Regions from separate parts of the Propionimicrobium sp. PCR01-08-3 genome, predicted to be linked through region 2. Evidence: predicted binding sites of a transcription regulator. Region 2 holds the regulator's gene; the other holds the start of a gene.
What was found. The regulator LexA, encoded in region 2, represses DNA repair genes until DNA is damaged. The targets are predictions, from matches to a motif close to TCGAACANNTGTTCGA.
Positions count from the first base shown of each region.

Region 1: the regulator LexA is predicted to act here: its motif matches at 7,472-7,487, upstream of ruvC (crossover junction endodeoxyribonuclease RuvC).

Region 1 is NZ_CP127390.1:1,284,949-1,294,670, reverse strand. It holds gene QQ658_RS05930 (RelA/SpoT family protein) at 1-615, opposite strand, end outside; gene QQ658_RS05925 (adenine phosphoribosyltransferase) at 732-1,271, opposite strand; gene secF (protein translocase subunit SecF) at 1,273-2,529, opposite strand; gene secD (protein translocase subunit SecD) at 2,522-4,213, opposite strand; gene yajC (preprotein translocase subunit YajC) at 4,280-4,837, opposite strand; gene ruvB (Holliday junction branch migration DNA helicase RuvB) at 5,195-6,256, opposite strand; gene ruvA (Holliday junction branch migration protein RuvA) at 6,284-6,898, opposite strand; gene ruvC (crossover junction endodeoxyribonuclease RuvC) at 6,895-7,437, opposite strand; gene QQ658_RS05890 (YebC/PmpR family DNA-binding transcriptional regulator) at 7,642-8,442, opposite strand; gene QQ658_RS05885 (GNAT family N-acetyltransferase) at 8,648-9,673, opposite strand; gene priA (bifunctional 1-(5-phosphoribosyl)-5-((5-phosphoribosylamino)methylideneamino)imidazole-4-carboxamide isomerase/phosphoribosylanthranilate isomerase PriA) at 9,687-9,722, opposite strand, start outside.
Region 2 is NZ_CP127390.1:999,344-1,009,065, reverse strand. It holds gene QQ658_RS04700 (vitamin B12-dependent ribonucleotide reductase) at 1-2,491, opposite strand, end outside; gene nrdR (transcriptional regulator NrdR) at 2,748-3,284, opposite strand; gene QQ658_RS04690 (DUF2752 domain-containing protein) at 3,658-4,071, opposite strand; gene QQ658_RS04685 (RDD family protein) at 4,158-5,777, shown strand; gene QQ658_RS04680 (hypothetical protein) at 6,081-6,440, opposite strand; gene lexA (transcriptional repressor LexA) at 6,709-7,470, shown strand; gene QQ658_RS04670 (ATP-dependent DNA helicase) at 7,620-9,539, opposite strand; gene hflX (GTPase HflX) at 9,622-9,722, opposite strand, start outside.

The DNA.
Region 1 (9,722 bases), 290 kb from region 2:
GTCCGGCCGCAGATAGCTGATGGTGCGCATGTTGTGCAGCCGGTCGGCCAGCTTGATCACCAGGACGCGGACGTCGCGCGCGGTCGCGACCACGAGTTTGCGTATCGTCTCGGCCTTGGCCGATTCGCCGTAGGTCAATTTGTCGAGCTTGGTCACGCCGTCGACCAATTGGGCGATCTCGTCGCCGAAGTCGGTGCGCAATTGGTCGAGGGTGTAGCTGGTGTCCTCGACCGTGTCGTGCAGCAGGGCCGCGCACAGCGTCGACTCGGTCATGCCGAGCTCGGCGAGAATGGTGGCGACGGCCAGCGGATGGGTGATGTACGGTTCGCCGCTCTTGCGGGACTGCCCGCGGTGATAGTGCTCCGCCGTGTGGTAGGCACGCTCCAGCTGCTCCAGGTCGGCCTTCGGATGGTTCGCTTTGACCACCGAGAACAACGGATCGAGCACCGCGGACTGCGGCGGACGATTGGCTGCGCCGAACCAGGCCAGCCGCTGACGCATTCTCAGCCGGGGCTGCTCGGGCCCACTCGAGACCCGCTCCAAAGTGCTCGAACGGGGCGACCCCGGAGTCCCTTGGCCAGATCCGTAAGGCCCGTAAACGCTGTCCTCAGACATCGTCGCCCCCTTCCGTTCTCAGGCCCGAGCCGGCCAACCATGAACCCGCTCAAACGTTGATGCCGAGTGTATTACCTCGGCAGAACGCGCAACCGGGAACGTTTAATCCTGGTCTTTCATTCATCCACCCGGATCAGCGAGTAAAGATCGTTCACACCGGCCGCGTCCAACAGGGTGCGTCCGGGCAGCCCGGCCAATTCGAGCACCACCTGCATCTGCGCCACGCTCGCCCCCAGCCGCTCCACCAGGCGCTTCGACGCCTGCAGGGTTCCGCCGGTCGCGAGCAGGTCGTCCACCACCAGCACCCGATCGCCCGCCTGCAAAGCATCGATATGCATGGCCAAGGTCGTCGATCCGTATTCCAGGTCGAAGCTCTCCTCCACCACGGTGCCCGGCAGCTTGCCGGGCTTGCGGATCGGGACGAAACCGACCCCGAGCCGCAAGGCGAGTGGGGTACCGAAGATGAAGCCCCTGGACTCGACACCGCAGACAGCGTCGAGACCGGCCGGGGCATGTTCGGCCATCACATCGATGACACCGCGAAATGCCTGCACGTCACTCAGCAGCGGCGTGATGTCCCGGAATTTGACTCCCGGCTTCGGAAAATCGAGCACGGTCCGGATCAGACCGGCGGCACGAGTTACCCGTTCGTCCATCTCACTTCTTCCTTGCCGAACGAGGCTTCTTCTTACTCGGTTGGACGCGCGGCCGGGCTTCGCCATCATGGTCTGCGGGCTCGCCCTCACCTTGGTTGTCATCCTCGGACGAGGCGGAGGGGACTTCGTCCGGCGATTCGGTGTCGTCGGAGGCGAATTCGAGGACGCCTCCGGCGGGCGCCGCAGCCAGCGGAACACTGGTCGGGCTGACGTCCTCTGCTGCTGACGCGAGGGTCGCGACCACCTTGGTCTTGCCGCGGCGCTGTGCCTTCTCCAGCGCCTTGCGGTGTTTGATCATGGCGGGTTCGCGCTCGCGCAACTGGGCAAGCATCGGCGTGGCCAGGAAGATCGAAGAATAGGCCCCGGCGATCATGCCGATCAGCATGGCCAAGCCGAGATCGGCCAGCGGCCCTTCACCGCCCAGCACCACCAGACCGGCCACCAGAATCGCCAGTACCGGAAGCACCGCGATGATCGTGGTGTTGATCGACCGCACCAGCACCTGATTCACTGCCGCGTTCGCGGCCTGGGTGTAGGTGCGGGACTGGTTCTTGAGATCCTTGGTCTGCTCACGCACCATGTCGAAGACGACCACGGTGTCATAGAGCGAATAGCCCAGAATCGTCAGCACCGCGATCACCGTGGCGGGGGTCACCGAGAACCCCGCCAGGGCGTAAAGGCCGACGGTGACGATCAGGTCATGAAGCAGCGCCACCAGGGCCGACACCGACATCTTCCACTCCCGGAAGTATGCCCAGATCAGTACGCCGACCAGTGCGAGGAAGACCACCAGCGCGACAACCGCCTGCTGGGTGATCTGTTTGCCCCAAGACGGGCCGACCAGCGAGTAGGCGACGTCGTCGGAGTCGATGCCGGCCTGTTCGGCGACCGCCTCGCGCACCTGGATGACCTCGTCGTTGTCGAGGCTGCGGGTCTGGATGCGCACCGTCTGGTCGCCGACCGTATTGACCTGGGTGTCCAGCTCGGCGACTTCCGAGTCGTTCGCCGCGCGAGCGAAGTCATCGATGGTCTGCGAATTGACCTGGGTCGGGGCCTGGAAGACCGATCCGCCCACGAACTCGATGCCGAGGTTCAGCCCGCGAACAGATACTGCCAGCACCGAGATCAACAGCAGGACCGCGCTGAAGGTGTACCAGCGACGGCGGTGCGTCATGAAGTCGAACTGGAAGTCGCCGGTATACAGCCGGTGGGCGAAGGTCGTCTTCTTGGACGCCGCGGTTTTCGTGGCCTCACTCATTGCTGGCCTCCTCCGCCTGCAGCTTGCCGGATTTGCCGGCACTACGCGTCTTGGTCCGCTTGCGGGTGGTGCCCCGGCGTCCGAGCAGGGACGCGCGGCTCACCCCGAGGTGAGCGGGATCGAGCCCGGAGTTCTTGTGGCCCTGGCCGAAGAACTTCGTCCGGCCCAGCACCGTCATCAGCGGATGGGTGAAGAAGATCACCAGCAGCAGATCGATGGCGGTCGTCACGCCGAGCGTGAACGCGAATCCCTTCACCGAGCCGATGGCCAAGAAGTAGAGCACCACCGCAGCCAGCAGTTGCACGCCGTCGGCCATCAGAATGGTGCCCCGGGCCTTGTGCCAGCCCGATTGGATGGAGTGACGCAGCGAGTGTCCGTCGCGAATCTCGTCACGTATTCGTTCGAAGTAGACGACGAAGGAGTCGGCCGTCACACCGATGGCCACGATCGCGCCGGCGATACCGGGCAGGTTGAGGGCGAACCCGACCGCAGAGCCGAGCAACACCATCACCGCGTAGGTGACGGTCGCCGCAGCCACCAGGGATCCCGCGACCACGAGCGTCAGGCCACGGTAGTAAACCAGGCTGTAGACCAGCACCAAGGCCAAGCCGATCAGCCCTGCGATCAGGCCGGCGGTCATCTGGTTGCCACCCAGAGCCGGCGAAACCGTGTCGACCGAACTGGTCTCCAAGTCGACCGGCAGCGAGCCATACCGCAGGGTGGACGCCAGCGCCTTGGCGGTGTCCTCGGTGATGCCGGTGCCCGAGATGGACGCTTGCCCGCCCGAGATGCGTTCGCTCACGCTCGGGGCAGAGATCACTTCGCTGTCCAGGACGATGGCGAACTGGTTCTGCGGCTGCTGATTGGCCGAAAGTGCCTCGGTGGCGTCGGCGAAGGTCGCCGAGCCCTGGTCGTCAAAACTCAGCGAGACGATCCACGACACCTCGCCCTGCGGAATGCCGGCCGACGCGTCGGTGACGTGTTCGCCGCTCAGGATGACCGGACCGAGGAAGTACTTCGCGGTGCCGGTCTCGTCGCAGGCGATCAGCGGCTGATCGACGACGTCGGGAAAGTCGTCGCCGCACTGGTAGGCGAGATAGTCGTCGACGTCCTGGTCGGTCGGGCTGTAGTTCAGCTCGTCGTCCAGGCTCAGCTCTTCATCGCCGGGAGCGGTCGGACGCGGAGTGCTTGAGGCCGGCGGCTCCGTGGGCAGTTGCGGCACCGGCCGGCGTTGTGCAGTGCTTGCCGCGGCGCTCGGGCTACCGGTCTCAGTAGCCTCGGATGTGGCCTGGTCGCTCGGCGTCGCCTCGGCGGACGGCTCGGTTGTCTCGGTGGCGGCCGGCTGCACCTCTTGAACGGCGATCACCGGCCGGAAGGCCAGCTTGGCGGTGGCGCCGACCAGCTCGACGAGTTCATCGCTGCCCATATTCGGCACCGCGACCTCGATCTTGTCGTTGCCCTGGATCGTCACCGACGATTCGCCGACGCCCAGCGAGTCGACGCGATTTTGGATGATGCCGCGCGCCGTCTCCAGATTCTCCCTGGGCACGGTGCTGCCGTCTTCGGTGCGGGCGGTCAACGTGATGGTCGTCCCGCCACGCAGGTCGAGACCCAGCCGGGGCGTCCAGGTGCCGGTCAAGGCCATCAGGCCGAAGAGCATGGCGACCACGATGACGAACCCGATCAGGGTGCGCCCGGGTTTGAATGTACTTGTGGATTTTGCAGATGATGCCACTTGGGCGCGCTCCCGTCAGCGTTCGGTCGGGCGCTCGCCGGCATCGTCGGTGGCGTTCTCCTCGGCCTGGCCGGCTTGATAGATCGAGTTCTCACCCGGCCGGTAGATGACATCGCCGGACTGCACATCGTCGTCCGATGCCGGCGGTACCTCGGCAGCCTCGCCGGTGATGGCGTCAGGGTCCCGGAAGGCAGTCTCGACGTCCGGGTCCTGGAAGGCAAGGTCGTCGCTCGGGGCCACGGCGCCGGGCTCCTCATCGGAGCTGAAGGTGTCGGTCAGTGCCTCGGGGGTGTCGGTGTCGGAGTACTCGAATTCTTCCTCGTCCGGGTTCGCAACCCGGGCCACCGTTTGCTTGAGCACCGTCACCTCGGTGCCCGGTGCCAGCTCGACGACCATCTGCTGTTCGCCGGTGGCGCGGATCGTGCCGAAAATACCGGAATTGAGCAGCACCCGGGCTCCCGGCTGCAAAGCCTCGAGCATCTTGCGCTGCTCGTCCATCCGCTTCTTCTGCGGCCGGATGGTCATGAAATACATCAGGCCGATGAAAACGGCCAAGATGAGCAGGATTTCCATTGAAGACAACCTCACTAGTCGGCAACCAGGCCGTTGCCTGGACGTGCAGGAGCACGCGCGCAAAGTCACGCGCCACGCCGATCCTACCGATTCAATCGATGATCACCACATCCGCCCACCGCAGTTGCGGTGATTTCGACCCACAGCATGATCGGCGGTGCGCGGTACTACGACCTGGAGACAGTACGAACCCTTCGCGCTCAGTGGCCAGCGCGGGCACGGCCGACTGCAGCGGCCGGCCCGCTCAAATTCGGCGGGTGTGGTGCGGATGCGACTGCCATGGACAGCCGCAGGTGGATCGCGGCGTCATCGAGAGGCTGACAAAGAATTGGCTCGGCGAGAATCCTCCGCGGGATACTAATTCTCGCCGAAGAGTCCCGGCTGCCCGGATGACTCCTCGCGCGCCGGTGGCCTCAGGCCCAGGTGCGCCCAGCCTGCCGGGGTGGCCACGCGTCCACGGGGAGTACGCATCAAAAACCCCAACCTGACCAGGAAGGGTTCGGCGACCTCCTCGATCGTCTCGGTCTCCTCGGCGACGCTGATCGCCAGGGTCGACAGTCCGACCGGTCCCCCGCCGAATTTGCGGCAGATCGAATCCAGTACCGCGCGATCGAGCCGGTCCAGGCCCAGCGGATCGACCTCGTAGAGCTCCAGGGCGTCGCGGGCCAGCTGCTCGGTCACCGTCCCGGCGTTGTTCACCTGCGCATAGTCGCGCACCCGGCGAAGCAGCCGGTTAGTGATGCGTGGCGTGCCGCGGGAGCGCCGGGCTATCTCCGCAGCGGAGGCGGCGTCCAGGCTGATGCCGAGTTTCGCCGCCGAACGCATCGCAATCTGCTGCAGATCGTTTGCGCCGTAGTAGTCGAGTTGGGCGGTGAAACCGAAACGGTCGCGCAGCGGCCCGGGCAACAGGCCAGCCCTGGTAGTGGCGCCCACCAGGGTGAAGGGCGGGATCTCGATCGGGATCGCGGTGGCTCCGGGACCCTTGCCGACCACCACATCGACCCGGAAATCTTCCATCGCCAGATAGAGCATCTCTTCGGCCGGGCGGCTCATCCGGTGAATCTCGTCGAGGAACAGCACTTCGCCTTCACTCAACCCCGACAAGATGGCCGCGAGGTCGCCCGCATGCTGGATGGCCGGGCCCGACGTGATGTGCAGCGGCACACTCATCTCGTTGGCGATGATCATCGCCAACGTCGTCTTGCCCAGCCCGGGCGGGCCCGACAACAGCACGTGGTCGGGGGTGCTGCCGCGATGCTTGGCCGCTTGCAGCACCAGGCTGAGTTGGTCGGCGACTCTGGGCTGGCCTTCGAAGTCGGCCAGTGTCGATGGACGCAACGCCCCCTCGGCGGCCACCTCTTCGGGTGCCGGCCACGGGTCCACCGGCGAATGCCGGGGGTCAACCGGAGAATCAGCCAAAACGCGTCCTTGTTCAGATTGAGGTGGTCATGATCGGGCCAGCGATTGAAGGGCCGCCTTCATCAGCCTACCCAGCGAGACCCGCGGATCGTCGTCGACCAGCGGCGCGACCTTCTCGACCGCGGCGTCCGCGTCCTTGGACGACCAGCCGAGCCCCTCCAGGCCGCTGGCGACCTGTTCTCGCCACAGCTCCGAACTGCTGTCGGTCGCAGGCGGGGCCACCGGTTCGAGGTCGGCGGCGAGTATCGCAACCTTGTCCCGCAACTCGACGATGATCTTTTCGGCCCCCTTGCGTCCGATACCGGGAACCTTGACGAGCGCCGCGACGTTGTCCTGCTGGATCGCGCCCACCAGTTCGGCGGGATTCAACACCGAGATCGCCGCCAGCGCCAGCTTGGGTCCGACTCCCGATGCGGTCAGCAGCAGATCGAAGGCGGCCCGCTCGCTGGCCTCGGCGAAGCCATAGAGCGTGAGGGCGTCTTCGCGGACGATCAAGGTGGTGAGCAACAAGCATTGTTCACCGGGCCGCAGTCCGGCCGCCGTGGCCGGGGTGCAGGCCACCTTGAATCCGACTCCCGAGACGTCGACGACCGCCCAGTTCGGGCCGAGAGCCGCCACCGCTCCGCTGAGTTGAGAAATCATCGTCCACCTGTCCTGACCCGGATCTTCGCCGCGTGGGCCTCGGCGGCGGCCGCATATCTGTTGACGGCGCCGCCACGCCATAGATGACACAGGGCCAGCGCGACAGCGTCCGCCGCATCGGCGGGTTTGGGTACCGCGTCCAGTTTGAGGATACGGACGACCATCGCCCCCACCTGGGCCTTGTCAGCGGCCCCGGATCCGGTGATGGCGGCCTTCACTTCTGTGGGGGTGTGCAGCACGACCGGAATCGAGTGCCGCGCGGCGATCAGCATGGCGATGCCGGCCGCCTGGGCGGTACCGGTGACCGACTGTTTGTTGTGCTGGGCGAATACCCGTTCTACGGCGATGGCGTCCGGCCTGTTGGCCTGTATCCAGGATTCGAGGCCCTGCTCGATGGCGAGCAGCCGGTGGGCATGATCGAGGTCGGCAGGAGTACGGATCACACCGACATCGACGAGTTTAGGATTGCGTATCGACGCTGCGTCGATCACGCCCACGCCGCATCGGGTCAATCCGGGATCGACTCCAAGAATCCGCATGCACACCACCAAGCCGAGCGCCGAGGCGCCAGTACCGAACGTCTGTTCGGATTCTAGTGTCTCGGCCACCTGCCGGGGTGCAGGCGCGCCGTTGCCATCACCGCTACCCACGCTGTCGCTGCTGAAGGAGCAGACTCACCTGGCGATCGGGCTCAGCGAGGGCACCGGCAGCGCCGCCCACGCTCGGTCGACGGAGGAAGGGGCTCACTCCTGTTCGTCGAGTGCCTGCTGCACCTCGTCGGTCAGGTCGGCGTTAGTGAAGACGGTCTGGACATCGTCGAGATCTTCCAGGGCGTCGACGATGCGGAAGAGCTTCTGTGCCTCGTCAACGGAGTCGACACTCTGATCGAAGCTGGCGACGAACTGCACCTCAGCCGAGTCGTAGTCGATTCCGGCGGCCTGGACGGCCTTGCGGACGTCCACCAGATCGTTCGGGTCGCTGGTCAGCTCGAAGGTGTCGCCTTCGTCGGAGATGTCCTCCGCGTTGGCCTCGATGGTGGCTTCCAGCAGGTCGTCCTCGGTGATCGTGCGGGTCTGCGTCTTGCGGGAGTCGGTGTCGATCTCCTGCTCCTTGGCAACGGTGACCACGCCCTTACGGTTGAACAGCCGCTGCACCGAACCGCCGTCGGCCATCGATCCGCCGTTGCGGGTGACGGCGATCCGCACATCGGAGATCGCGCGGTTGCGGTTGTCGGTCAGGCACTCGATCAAGATCGCCACACCTGCCGGGCCGTAGGCCTCATACATGATCGACTCGTAGTTGACCGCGTCGGCGCCCTCACCCGAACCACGCTTGACGGCGCGGTCGATGTTGTCATTGGGCACCGAGTTTTTCTTGGCTTTTTGAACCGCATCGAACAGCGTCGGGTTGCCGCTCAGGTCGCCGCCACCGATCCTGGCCGCCACCTCGATGTTCTTGATGAGCTTGGCGAACAATTTGCCGCGCTTGGCATCGATAGCGGCCTTCTTGTGCTTCGTGGTTGCCCACTTCGAGTGGCCTGACATACCTGGCTAACCCCCTACGTCCCTACCAACAAACCTTGCTCATCATAGTCGAACCCGAGAAAGGCCTCGCACAAGGTAACCGGGCCTCGGGGAATCGGTGCGCCGGGCAGGCCGACAACCTCGGTGAGCACGCGACCGCGAGCACGACGCAGCCGGCTGCTCAACCGGAATGACTCCCCCACAGCCGGCATTCGCCGGAACGCTCTCAATCGTTGAACGTCGCCCCGTACAGCACCACGCGATCCTCGAAGCGGTACCCCATGCCGCCGAACAGCGACTCGCTTTCGGCGAGGTTGTCGGTGTCGATCCCGATACCGGCCAGCACACAACCGCGGTCGGCGAACCTCTGCATGGACGCAGCGAGTAACGCATGCGCCAGCCCCGCTCCCTGATACGCGGGCACCACGCCGATGCGTTCGGTCCAGCCCTCTCGCCAGCCGGTCTGTGCGTCGATGATCTCGCAGTTGATCGCATACCCGACCACCGGCGCATCCCGATCATCGGTCGGTACCGCTATCCACGACCACTCCGGGCGGGAATCGGTTCGTTCCAGCGACGCCTGCCAGGCGTCCTGTGGCACATCGTGGGAACCGTGCCGGGTACCGAAGGCCATGTTGTGCGCTTGGCGCACCTTCTCCGACCATTCGCGTTCGAACGCACGCAACTCAACCCCGGCAGGAGGCACCACGAGCGGGTGCGGAGCGTCGGTCAGGCTGCGATGGGCGTCGCAGAACCAGCGTTGCGGCCCGAGCAGGCCGCTGGCCTGCAGGTCGTCGGCCACCCGTGAACCTTCGTCGGCTGCGCATCCCACCCACAACGGACCGATCCTGACATGGGTCTCACGGATGTGCCGGTACCAGGCGCGGGCCCGGTCGATCAGCCACTCGACCAGCTTGACGCCGATCTTGTGGTGGCGCCACGCGGGATGAACGCCGATCTCCATCCAGGCATGCGGCAGCAGATCGTCGCTCGGGGTGATGTGGTTCCAGCCGTAGGCGACGATCGTGCCGCCCTTGTCGCGTCCGACCACCGCATGATTCGAGGGATAGGCCCACGGACGGTCGAAGTCTTCTTGCAGCCCGGACAACTCGCGGTGCTGGGTCGGGTCATCGAAATACTCGATCGCCTGGCACAGGTCGGCGATCTCGGGAAGATCGCTGGGGGCGAGGAATGACCATTCGAGGCTTCCCTCGACGATCGCCTCACCCCAGGGCAGCTGGTTTTCTGGCATGGCGGCCCATTTCTCAGCTCAACTGGGGCGCGTGCACGGTCTCCAGCGC
Region 2 (9,722 bases):
GTGCGAGGCGGCGGAAGATGTAGTCCATAATCGACTGGGCGATCCGGATGTCCGGGTCGTCGGTCATCCCGGCCGGCTCGAACTTCAGGTTGGTGAACTTCTGCACGAAGCTCTCCAGCGGCACGCCGTATTGCAGGCCGATCGACACCGCGATCGAGAACGCGTCCATCACACCCGACAGTGTCGAGCCCTGCTTGCCGAGCTTGAGGAAAACCTCGCCCAGGTGGCCGTCCTCGTAGGCACCCGAGGTCATGTATCCCTCGGCGCCGGCCACCGTGAAACTGGTGGTACGGCCCGAGCGTGACTTCGGCAGGCGCTGACGGCGGGGCCGGTATTCGATGCGCACCTCGGGTTCGGCAGCGGTCTTGTTGGAGTCCGCCAGTTTCTGATCGCTGAGCGGCTGACCGACCTTGCAGTTGTCGCGGTAGACCGCGATTGCCTTCAGACCGAGCCGCCAGCCTTCCATGTAGACATCGGCGATGTCCTCGACGGTTGCCGACTCGGGCAGGTTCACGGTCTTGCTGATCGCCCCGGACAAGAAAGGCTGCACCGCTGCCATCATGCGCACGTGCCCCATCGGCTTGATGGCCCGCACGCCCATGGCGGTGTCGAAGACCTCGTAGTGCTCGGGCTTGAGCCCCGGGGCGTCCACCACATTGCCGTGCTCGCTGATGAAGGCGACGATCGCTTCGATCTGCTCATCGCCGTAGCCGAGATTGCGCAGCGCCTTCGGCACCGTGTTGTTCACGATCTGCATCGAGGATCCGCCGACCAGCTTCTTGAACTTGACCAGCGAGAAGTCCGGCTCGATGCCGGTGGTGTCGCAGTCCATCATGAAGCCGATGGTCCCGGTGGGCGCCAACAGGGACGCCTGGGCATTGCGGAAGCCGTTGCGCTCCCCCAGTTCGACAACCTGATCCCACTGCCGGCCCGCAGCACTGCGCAGACCCGCGTCGATCTCGTGCAAGGTACGCAGGTCATCGTTCGCGCTGCGGTGCTTGCGCATCACACGCTTGTGAGCGTCCGCATTGCGCGCATATCCGGCATACGTGCCGACCACGCCGGCCAGTTCGGCGCTGCGCCGGTAGGCGGCCGCGGTCATCAGCGAGGTGATCGCCGCGGCAAGTGAGCGTCCGCCCTCGGAGTCGTATCCTTTGCCGAGGGCCATCAGCAGCGCGCCGAGATTGGCGTAGCCGATGCCCAGCTGACGGTAGTCGCGGGTGGTCTTGGTGATGGCTTCGGTCGGGAAGTCGGCGAAGACGATCGAGATGTCCATCGCGGTGATGATCAGCTCGACGGCCTTGATGAACTTCTCGATATCGAAGGTGTCGTCGCCGCGCAGGAACTTCATCAGGTTGAGGCTCGCCAGGTTGCACGACGAGTTGTCGAGGCTCATGTACTCCGAGCACGGGTTGGACGCGGTGATGCGCCCGGACTCCGGGTTGGTGTGCCAATCGTTGATGGTGTCGTCGTACTGCAGGCCGGGATCGGCGCATTCCCAGGCAGCCTGGGCGATCTTGCCGAACAGTTCTCGCGCGTCCACTTCTTCCAGGACCTCGCCGGTCATCCGGCCGCGCAGACCGAACTTGGTTCCGTCGGTGACGGCCTGCATGAATTCGTCGCTGACCCGCACCGAGTTATTGGCGTTCTGGTATTGCACCGAGGTGATGTCTTTGCCGCCCAGATCCATGTCGAATCCGGCGTCACGCAGCGCGCGGATCTTGTTCTCCTCACGGGCCTTGGTCTCGACGAATTCCTCGATATCGGGGTGATCGACGTCGAGGACGACCATCTTCGCCGCCCGGCGGGTCGCGCCGCCCGACTTGATGGTCCCCGCCGAAGCGTCGGCGCCTCGCATGAAGCTGACCGGGCCGGACGCGGTGCCTCCCGAGGAGCGCAGCAGTTCTTTGGACGAACGGATCCGCGACAGGTTCAGGCCGGCGCCCGACCCGCCTTTGAAGATCATGCCTTCTTCGCGGTACCAGTTCAGGATCGACTCCATCGAGTCGTCGACCGAGAGGATGAAACAGGCGCTGACCTGCTGGGGCGCGTCGGTGCCGACATTGAACCAGACCGGGGAGTTGAAGCTGAAGTACTGGTTCAGCAGCAGCCAGGTCAGTTCTTCGCCGAAGATCTGGGCGTCGCGTTCGGTGGCGAAATAGCCGTTCTCCCACCCGGTCATCCGATACTTGTTCACCACCCGATCGATCAAGGTCTTGAGGCTGGCCTCACGCTTCGGGGTGCCCAGGGCACCGCGGAAGTACTTGGTGGTGACGATCGTGGAGGCGTTCAGGCTCCACGAGGTGGGAAACTCGACATCGCGCTGTTCGAAGACCACCTCGCCGGTCTTCCAGTTGGTCTGCACGACATCGCGCTTCTCCCAGGTGACCTCGTCATAGGGATGCACGCCCTCGGTGGTGAAGACCCGCTCGATCGTCAAACCACGTGCGTGCGCGGCCTCACGCGTGTCGTCATAGAGAGTGTCGGTCACAGCTGTCTCCTGTTACTGGTGGTTGTTCTTGTTGAAGCTTTTTGGTCCGGGCTCTCGGGAACCAGGTACCCAGGATCCGGAGCGGAGGTTCCGGTGCCGGTGGGCGCCGGGATCTATGAAATTTGTATTCATGTGAGGTCATCTGCCGGTGAACTCAGTTGTTGTCGGGTCTTGCCGGTGGTTCGCTGCTGCTGGACTTTGCCGTTGAGGTTCTGCCCGGGCGGTGCCACCGCGAACGGGCCTGTGCTGACGAAGTTCAGTGTGCCCCGACGGTCTGACATTTTTCTGTGGTCTGCCCGGCGGCATCCGTCTCGGGATCTGCTGATGTCGCGCCCTGCTGGTCGGCTTCACTCACCTCACGCATCTTGTCGATCTCGGTGACGAAATCCTCGACACTGTTGTAGTGCTTGTAGACCGAGGCGAATCTCAGGTAGGCGACCGCATCCAGTTCGCTGAGCGGACCGAGAATGGCGACGCCCACGTCTTCGGTCGGGACTTCCGCCTGACCGGACGCCCGAATGGCCTCCTCGACTCGCTGACCGAGTTTCGCCAGCTGCTCCTCGGTGACCGGACGACCGGTGCAGGCCTTGCGGACACCCGAGATCACTTTCTCACGATTGAACGGTTCGACTACTCCCGATTTCTTGACCACGACCAACTGGGTCTGCTCGATGGTGGTGAACCGTCTTCCGCACGCCTGGCACTGACGACGGCGCCTGATGCTGGTGCCGTCCTCGGAAACCCGGGAATCAAGCACCCGAGAGTCGCAATTGCGACAATATGGGCAGTGCACGTCGACTCCTCAACATCTCGGTAGCGTCTAGCTCTATAGATCTCTCGTTACCGGACAACCACAACTTGTGGGCAAATCACGCTCGGGTAACTACTAGATATGGACACAGTACACCGATCAGCCACTGGATCAAGTCACCGGCGCGTCGCCGCCGGCCGCGCAGATCCGGCTGATAGCCCGGCACTTCACCGGGCCCTCGGACCTCCCGATCCACCCCGTGTCACGCTGCAAAGCTCACCGATCAGGCCGGCGTCAACGGCCACAAATGACGCTGCATCGAGCGGCCAGTCACCTTGGATTTCAGTCATCTCGCCGCCCGCAAGGCGTCCCAGCCGGCCCGTGTTTAGCTTGCGGCGAACAGTCGCCGTGAAGGTCAACTCATGACGTTGCGGACGATCATGAACACCACCGCAATGAAGCCGACAAGCACATAGACCTTGTTCTGGGTGACCGGCCGAAAACGACCAGGCGGCCGCAAGCTCGGGCCTCCCAAAAGCTCGATCGTCCATGCCAGAGCAGCGAGCGCGAGCACTGGCACCGCAATCACAATCATCGCGTTATAACCCCAAGCCGCACGCACATCCGCGGTGAGCAAAGCCCCGGCGGCACGGGTCGCTCCGCACAATGGGCACTGAATACCGGTCCACGTCAACAGCGGACAGGGCAGGCCGATATCGAAGAACACATGCGCTACGGCGATCAGCAATCCCACCCCGGAAAACCCGAGCAGCGCGCTCAGGGCGCGGCCCGGCGAAAAGGCACGTGGCGCGGCGACGGCAGTTGGCATGTGCCCATTATCCGACCAGGAGACGCACGCTAAACCCTTGGGACGCATAGGATCATGGACGTTACGCAATCCGATTGGAGGCAGCTGTGAGCAACGAGTACTGGGGTCGCCCCACCGATGACCCTGGCCAAGATGCCGCAAATGGCGACGCAAACGGCCAGGCCACCCCGCAAACTCCGGCCGACCCACAACAACCTCAAGGCGAGCAGCCCGTCTATGGCGCTCCTGCCTACGAGCCCCCCGCTGCCGAGCAGCCGTCAGGCGAATCCTCGACTCCCGGCGGTGAAAACACGACCTCCGCCTCGTCTGCCCCTGAAGATCAGCCGGGCTACGGGCAGCAGCCCTATCAGACCGGCGGCGGTTACGGGCAGCCGGCGTCCGATTCGTCCTCGGACGCGCCGTCGTCCTACGGGCCATCAAGCGACAACTCATCCGCCCCGGCCTACAGGCAGCAGGACAATTCCGGCTTCGGTCAATCGCCCTACGGCCAGCCATCCGGGCCTGCCGAGCAGAATCAGTCCTCGTTCTACGGACAATCCGGCGACTCAGGATATGGACAGCAATCCTCCTATGGTCAGTCCGACTCGAGTTACGGCCAGTCCGGATCGGGATACGGGCAGTCGGGTTCACATTACGGTCAGTCTGACGCGGACGGCCAGGGACAGCCCTCGAACTATGGACAGTCGTCGAACTACGGCGAGCCTGCGGGCTACGGGCAGTCCAGCGAATCATCGGCTCAGCCACCGTACGGTGATCCGAACTCGTCAGGCTCGGGCAATTCTGCCGGCGACTACGGTCAGCAGTCGTTCTATGGCCAAGATTCATCCTCCGGTCAGCAACCCGGATACGGGCAGGACGCGAACTCCTCATCATCTGACCCCTACGGTCAGCAATCGAACTCCTCATCGTCTGACCCGTACGGCGGACAGGCCGGATATGGGCAGGACGCATCGTCATCGTCGAACCCGTACGGCCAGCAGCCCGGGTACGGACAATCTCAGCAGCCGTCGTCCGACCCCTATGGCCAGCAATCCGGATACGGGCAGTCCCAACAGCCGTCGTCCGACCCCTATGGAGGGGCCTCCGGCAACTATGGCCAGCCCACGGATTCCTATGCCCAGCCGAGCGATCCCTACGGCCAGCAAGGCGGCTATGGCCAGCCCACAGATCCGTACGCGCAGCAGGCCGGCGGCTACGGGCAGCCGACCTACGGCGGCAGTCTCTATGGGCCGGTAGGCGGCGCTGCGCCGCTGGCGTCGTGGGGCAAGCGAGCCCTTGGCGCGCTGATCGATTACGTGCTGCCCGGCATCGTCATCAGCATCATCGCCTCGTTCTTTACCGATTCCTACGGCGATATGTCGGCGGTCGGCACCATCATTTACTATGTGCTGGTCTTTGGCTGGCTCGGTTACAACATCGGCTATGTCGGCGGCAAGACGGGCGTCACCTGGGGACGCAAGATCGCCAAGACCCGGCTGGTCTCGGCCACCACGGGCCAGCCGATCGGTCCCGGCATGTCGCTGCTACGCTTCCTCGCGCACTTCGTCGACTCCCTCATCTGCTACGTCGGTTGGCTCTTCCCGCTGTGGGACGCCAAGCGTCAGACTCTCGCCGACAAGATGATCAGCACCGTCGTCGTCGACGAATCGATGACCGCACCGCAGCCGGGCCACTACGGTCAGCCCCAGCAGCCGTACGGTTACTGATCCGGTCACAGGTCCAGGACCTACACGCCGCATAGACCAATCGGAGGGGTGGATTCAGCTGAATCCACCCCTCCGATTATTCGTGTCACCTGACCACGCGCCATCCATCGGTTCCCGCGCCGCACATCGAACCCGACAAGGGTCAAAGCCCCGGCGGGCGAATTCTCCTCCCGCATCGGCCGAGAACCCACTTACGACCCATTCGCCGATTGGCCGTCAGGCTCGGCCGCCGGAATTCGCCTTCGCCATGCTCGACCCACCTCGTCGAACACAAACTGCACGATGACGTAAAACCCTCGGCCCTCAGACCAGGCCCAAGGCCAGGTACTGGGAAACAATCATCCACGCACCGAGCACGACCGCCAAGGCAAACCCGATCATCACCGCTGCCAGGCCACGATCGCTTAGAGTCAGACCGGCTCGCCCGGACGCCGGCTGTCGCTGCTCGGCTTCGCGCACGAGCGTGCGGGAAACCGGCGTAATCGAATACGGGGCACCGGCCAAAGGCCGGGCCGGCTGCCTCGGGCCAGACTCACGGGACGGCACATAGCGCATCTGTGCGCATGGACGGTCGCCATCGGCCACCAGCTTCAGGCGCCTCGGTCGGGTTGGTGAACCCGCGGCAAAACCGGCGCTGGCTTGACCATCTATCAGAACGCTCATCTTTCACTCTCCATTCGTCCGGCCATCCGCCGTAACCAATAGGATCGAATGCTTGTTCGACTCCGAGCCTAACAGCCCGGCTCTCATCGTTCAAGAGTTCGAATGACGATCTATTCGTCGCCTCAGTTGTCGCGAGCGAACAGCGACCCAGCAACCGCATCCACCCCGCGAAACCTCTTGGCGACTATCCAAACAGGACGCTCTGACATTTTCCGACACGCTCGAACAAATGTTTGAATCCGGCTCATTGATGTCTTAACGTTGTCTCATGATCACAGTGAGGCGTACACCCGCCGTCCCTCGCCGTGCCGGCCGGCCGTCGAAGGCCGACATCGCCCGCGACCTGGGAATCGACGATGTCAACAATCTGCGAGACCGTTCCGAAGACAGTCTGGGGCTGACTCCCAGACAGCGTCACATCTTGGCATTCATTCAGGAGACCGTGGAGGCCCGCAGCTATCCGCCGAGCATTCGCGAGATCGGGGAGGCAGTCGGGCTGACCAGCTCCTCCAGCGTTTCCCACCAGCTGAAGGTGCTCGAATCAAAGGGCTACCTCAAGCGCGACCCCAATCGTCCGCGCGCTCTCGAAGTGACCGCCCCGGCCACCGAAGACCCCGACGAGAACGAGACCCTGGAGGTCACCGAGCACTCCACCACGGCGGTTGCGGTGCCGCTGGTCGGCGCCATCGCGGCCGGAGCGCCGATCCTCGCCGAGGAGCACGTCGAAGATGTGTTGCCGCTGCCCCGCGATCTGGTCGGACAAGGCACGCTCTTCTCTTTGAGGGTGCGTGGTGATTCGATGATCAACGCGGCGATCTGTGACGGCGACCTTGTGATCGTCCGCCAGCAGCCGACGGCAGACAATGGCGACATCGTCGCCGCGCTGCTCGACGGCGAAGCCACGGTGAAGACCTTCCGGCGCACCCCGAAGCAGATCTGGCTGATGCCGCATAATCCGGCCTACGATCCGATCGACGGCAATAATGCCACCGTGCTGGGCAAGGTCGTGGCGGTGTTGCGGCGGATCTGAGCCTCGCAGCCGTACCTGTCGGGTTCACAGGTTGCCGGCCCATACCAGGACCGGCGCCCGAGAGCCTATTCGAAAATTCGTGTTGTCGGCCGGGCGGGTGAGCCCGGCGGCTATCGACGCCAACGGCAGTGGTCTGTCGAGCAGAGGTATCAGCGGTTCAATCGCTGTAATGCCTGCACCGCCACCTCGGAATCGGTGGTCGTCCAAAACGGCGGCAGCGATGCCTTCAAGAAACTGCCATAGCGTGCCTTGGCGAGCCTGGGATCAAGCACAGCCACCACTCCCCTGTCAGTGGACGAGCGGATCAAGCGTCCGGCACCTTGAGCGAGCAATAGCGCCGCGTGGCTTGCCGCCACCTGCATGAAGCCGTTCCCGCCGGCCTTGGTCACCGCCTGCTGCCTGGCCTGCATCAACGGATCATCCGGACGCGGGAACGGGATCTTGTCGATCACCACCAGCCGGCAGGCATCTCCGGGCACATCGATGCCTTGCCACAACGACATGGTGCCCACCAGCACCGAATGCTCGTCGGTGATAAAGGTGCGGGTGAGTTCGCTGAGATTCGCCTGGCCCTGGCACATCACTTTCAACGCCGGAAGGGCGTCTCGCAGATGATCGGCGGCCGCTTCGGCGGAGCGTTGAGAGGCGAACAGGCCCAGAGTCCGCCCGTCCGCGGCCCAGATCAATTCGGCGAGCTCGGTCAGCGCGGCCGAGCCGATGCCATCGCGTCCGGGGTTCGGCAGACTCGAGGCGATATACAAGATCCCCTGCTTGCGGTATTCGAACGGAGAACCGACATCGATGGCCCGCCAATTGCCTGCATCGCCGGCCTCGTCGGTGAGTTCGATACGATCGGCGCGCCGTAATCCCACGCTGCCGGCCGTCGACTCGAACGCTCCTCCGAGGGTCAAGGTCGCCGACGTGAGCACGGTCGAATGGTCTTCCAGCACCTTCTCGCGCATCAGCCCGGCCACCGACAGCGGAGCCACGTTGAGCTGGCGTCCGAAACGTTCATGCGCACTCAGGTAGACCACGTCGTACTCGTCCAGCTTCGCGATGCGTTCGGCTATCTCGAAGACCTCTTTCATCGCGGACGCCGCCTGCTGCTGTTCGGGCTCTGCTGCATCGCCCGAAGTGGGCGCCAAGCCGGACACCGCCCGGCGGCTGACCTCTCGCACCACAGCGGACGCCTGGATGGCCGGCGAATCAGGGTCGGTGATGCGCCCGGGCTCGACCTCGGCCAAGGCCTGCGTAAAGGTGTCGGCGACCTCGAGCAGTTCGGTCGCCAAATCATCGTCCAGCCAGCTGCCGGCGCGTTTGGCGGTTCGCTCGATGAGCTGCCCCGACAGCTCGCTGCTCGCCGCACCGGTCACGCGGCTCACCAGCTCATGGGCCTCGTCAACGATCACCGGCCCGAACTCCGGAAGCGCCGTCCCACCATGCATCGCGTTGATCGCCAGCAACGCATGGTTGGTGATCACCAGGTCGGCCTGCCGCGCCCTCGCGCGGGACTCTTCGACGAAGCACTCGGCCCCATACGGGCACGCATTCGCACCCAAGCATTCGCGCACCGGCACCGAGACCTGAGCCCACGACCTGGGCGAATGGCTGGGCGCATCGTCGCGATCGGCGAGGCCGCCGGACTTCGCCTGGTCATCCGCCCATTCGCGCAGTGCCACCACCTCGGCGCCGAGTGCCGAGGTGGCATCGGTTCCGGCTTCGTTGATGGCGCCGACGAGTTCGGCACCGCCGAGCAGGGAATCCTGTTCCCCACCCAGCTGGTCGCGGATCTTCAACAGACAGACGTAATTCGAGCGTCCCTTGACGATCTGGGTGCGGGGCTCGCGTCCCAGTACGGACGCCACGGCGCGCGCCGCCACCGGGATGTCCTTGTGAGCCAGCTGAGCCTGCAACGCCAACGTCGCGGTAGCCACCAGCGCAGTCTTCTTGGACTGCACCGCCCAGATCATCGACGGAATGAGGTAGCTGAGCGACTTGCCGGTGCCGGTGCCTGCCTGCGCCAACAGGTGCACCTCGTCGCCCAACGCATGCGCGACCTGAGAGGTCATCTCCTGCTGGCCCTGCCTGGTGGCCCCACCGAGAGCATGAACGGCGGCTTCGAGCGCCGCCAGTGATTTCTCCTCCAGATCGTCACTCACCGGTGGGCTCGCCGGTTCGCTCAAACGGTTCCAGCTGGGCCGCCAGATCCGGATAGACACGGGCGGTCAGCAACGTGCCGCCGGCCTGGTGCT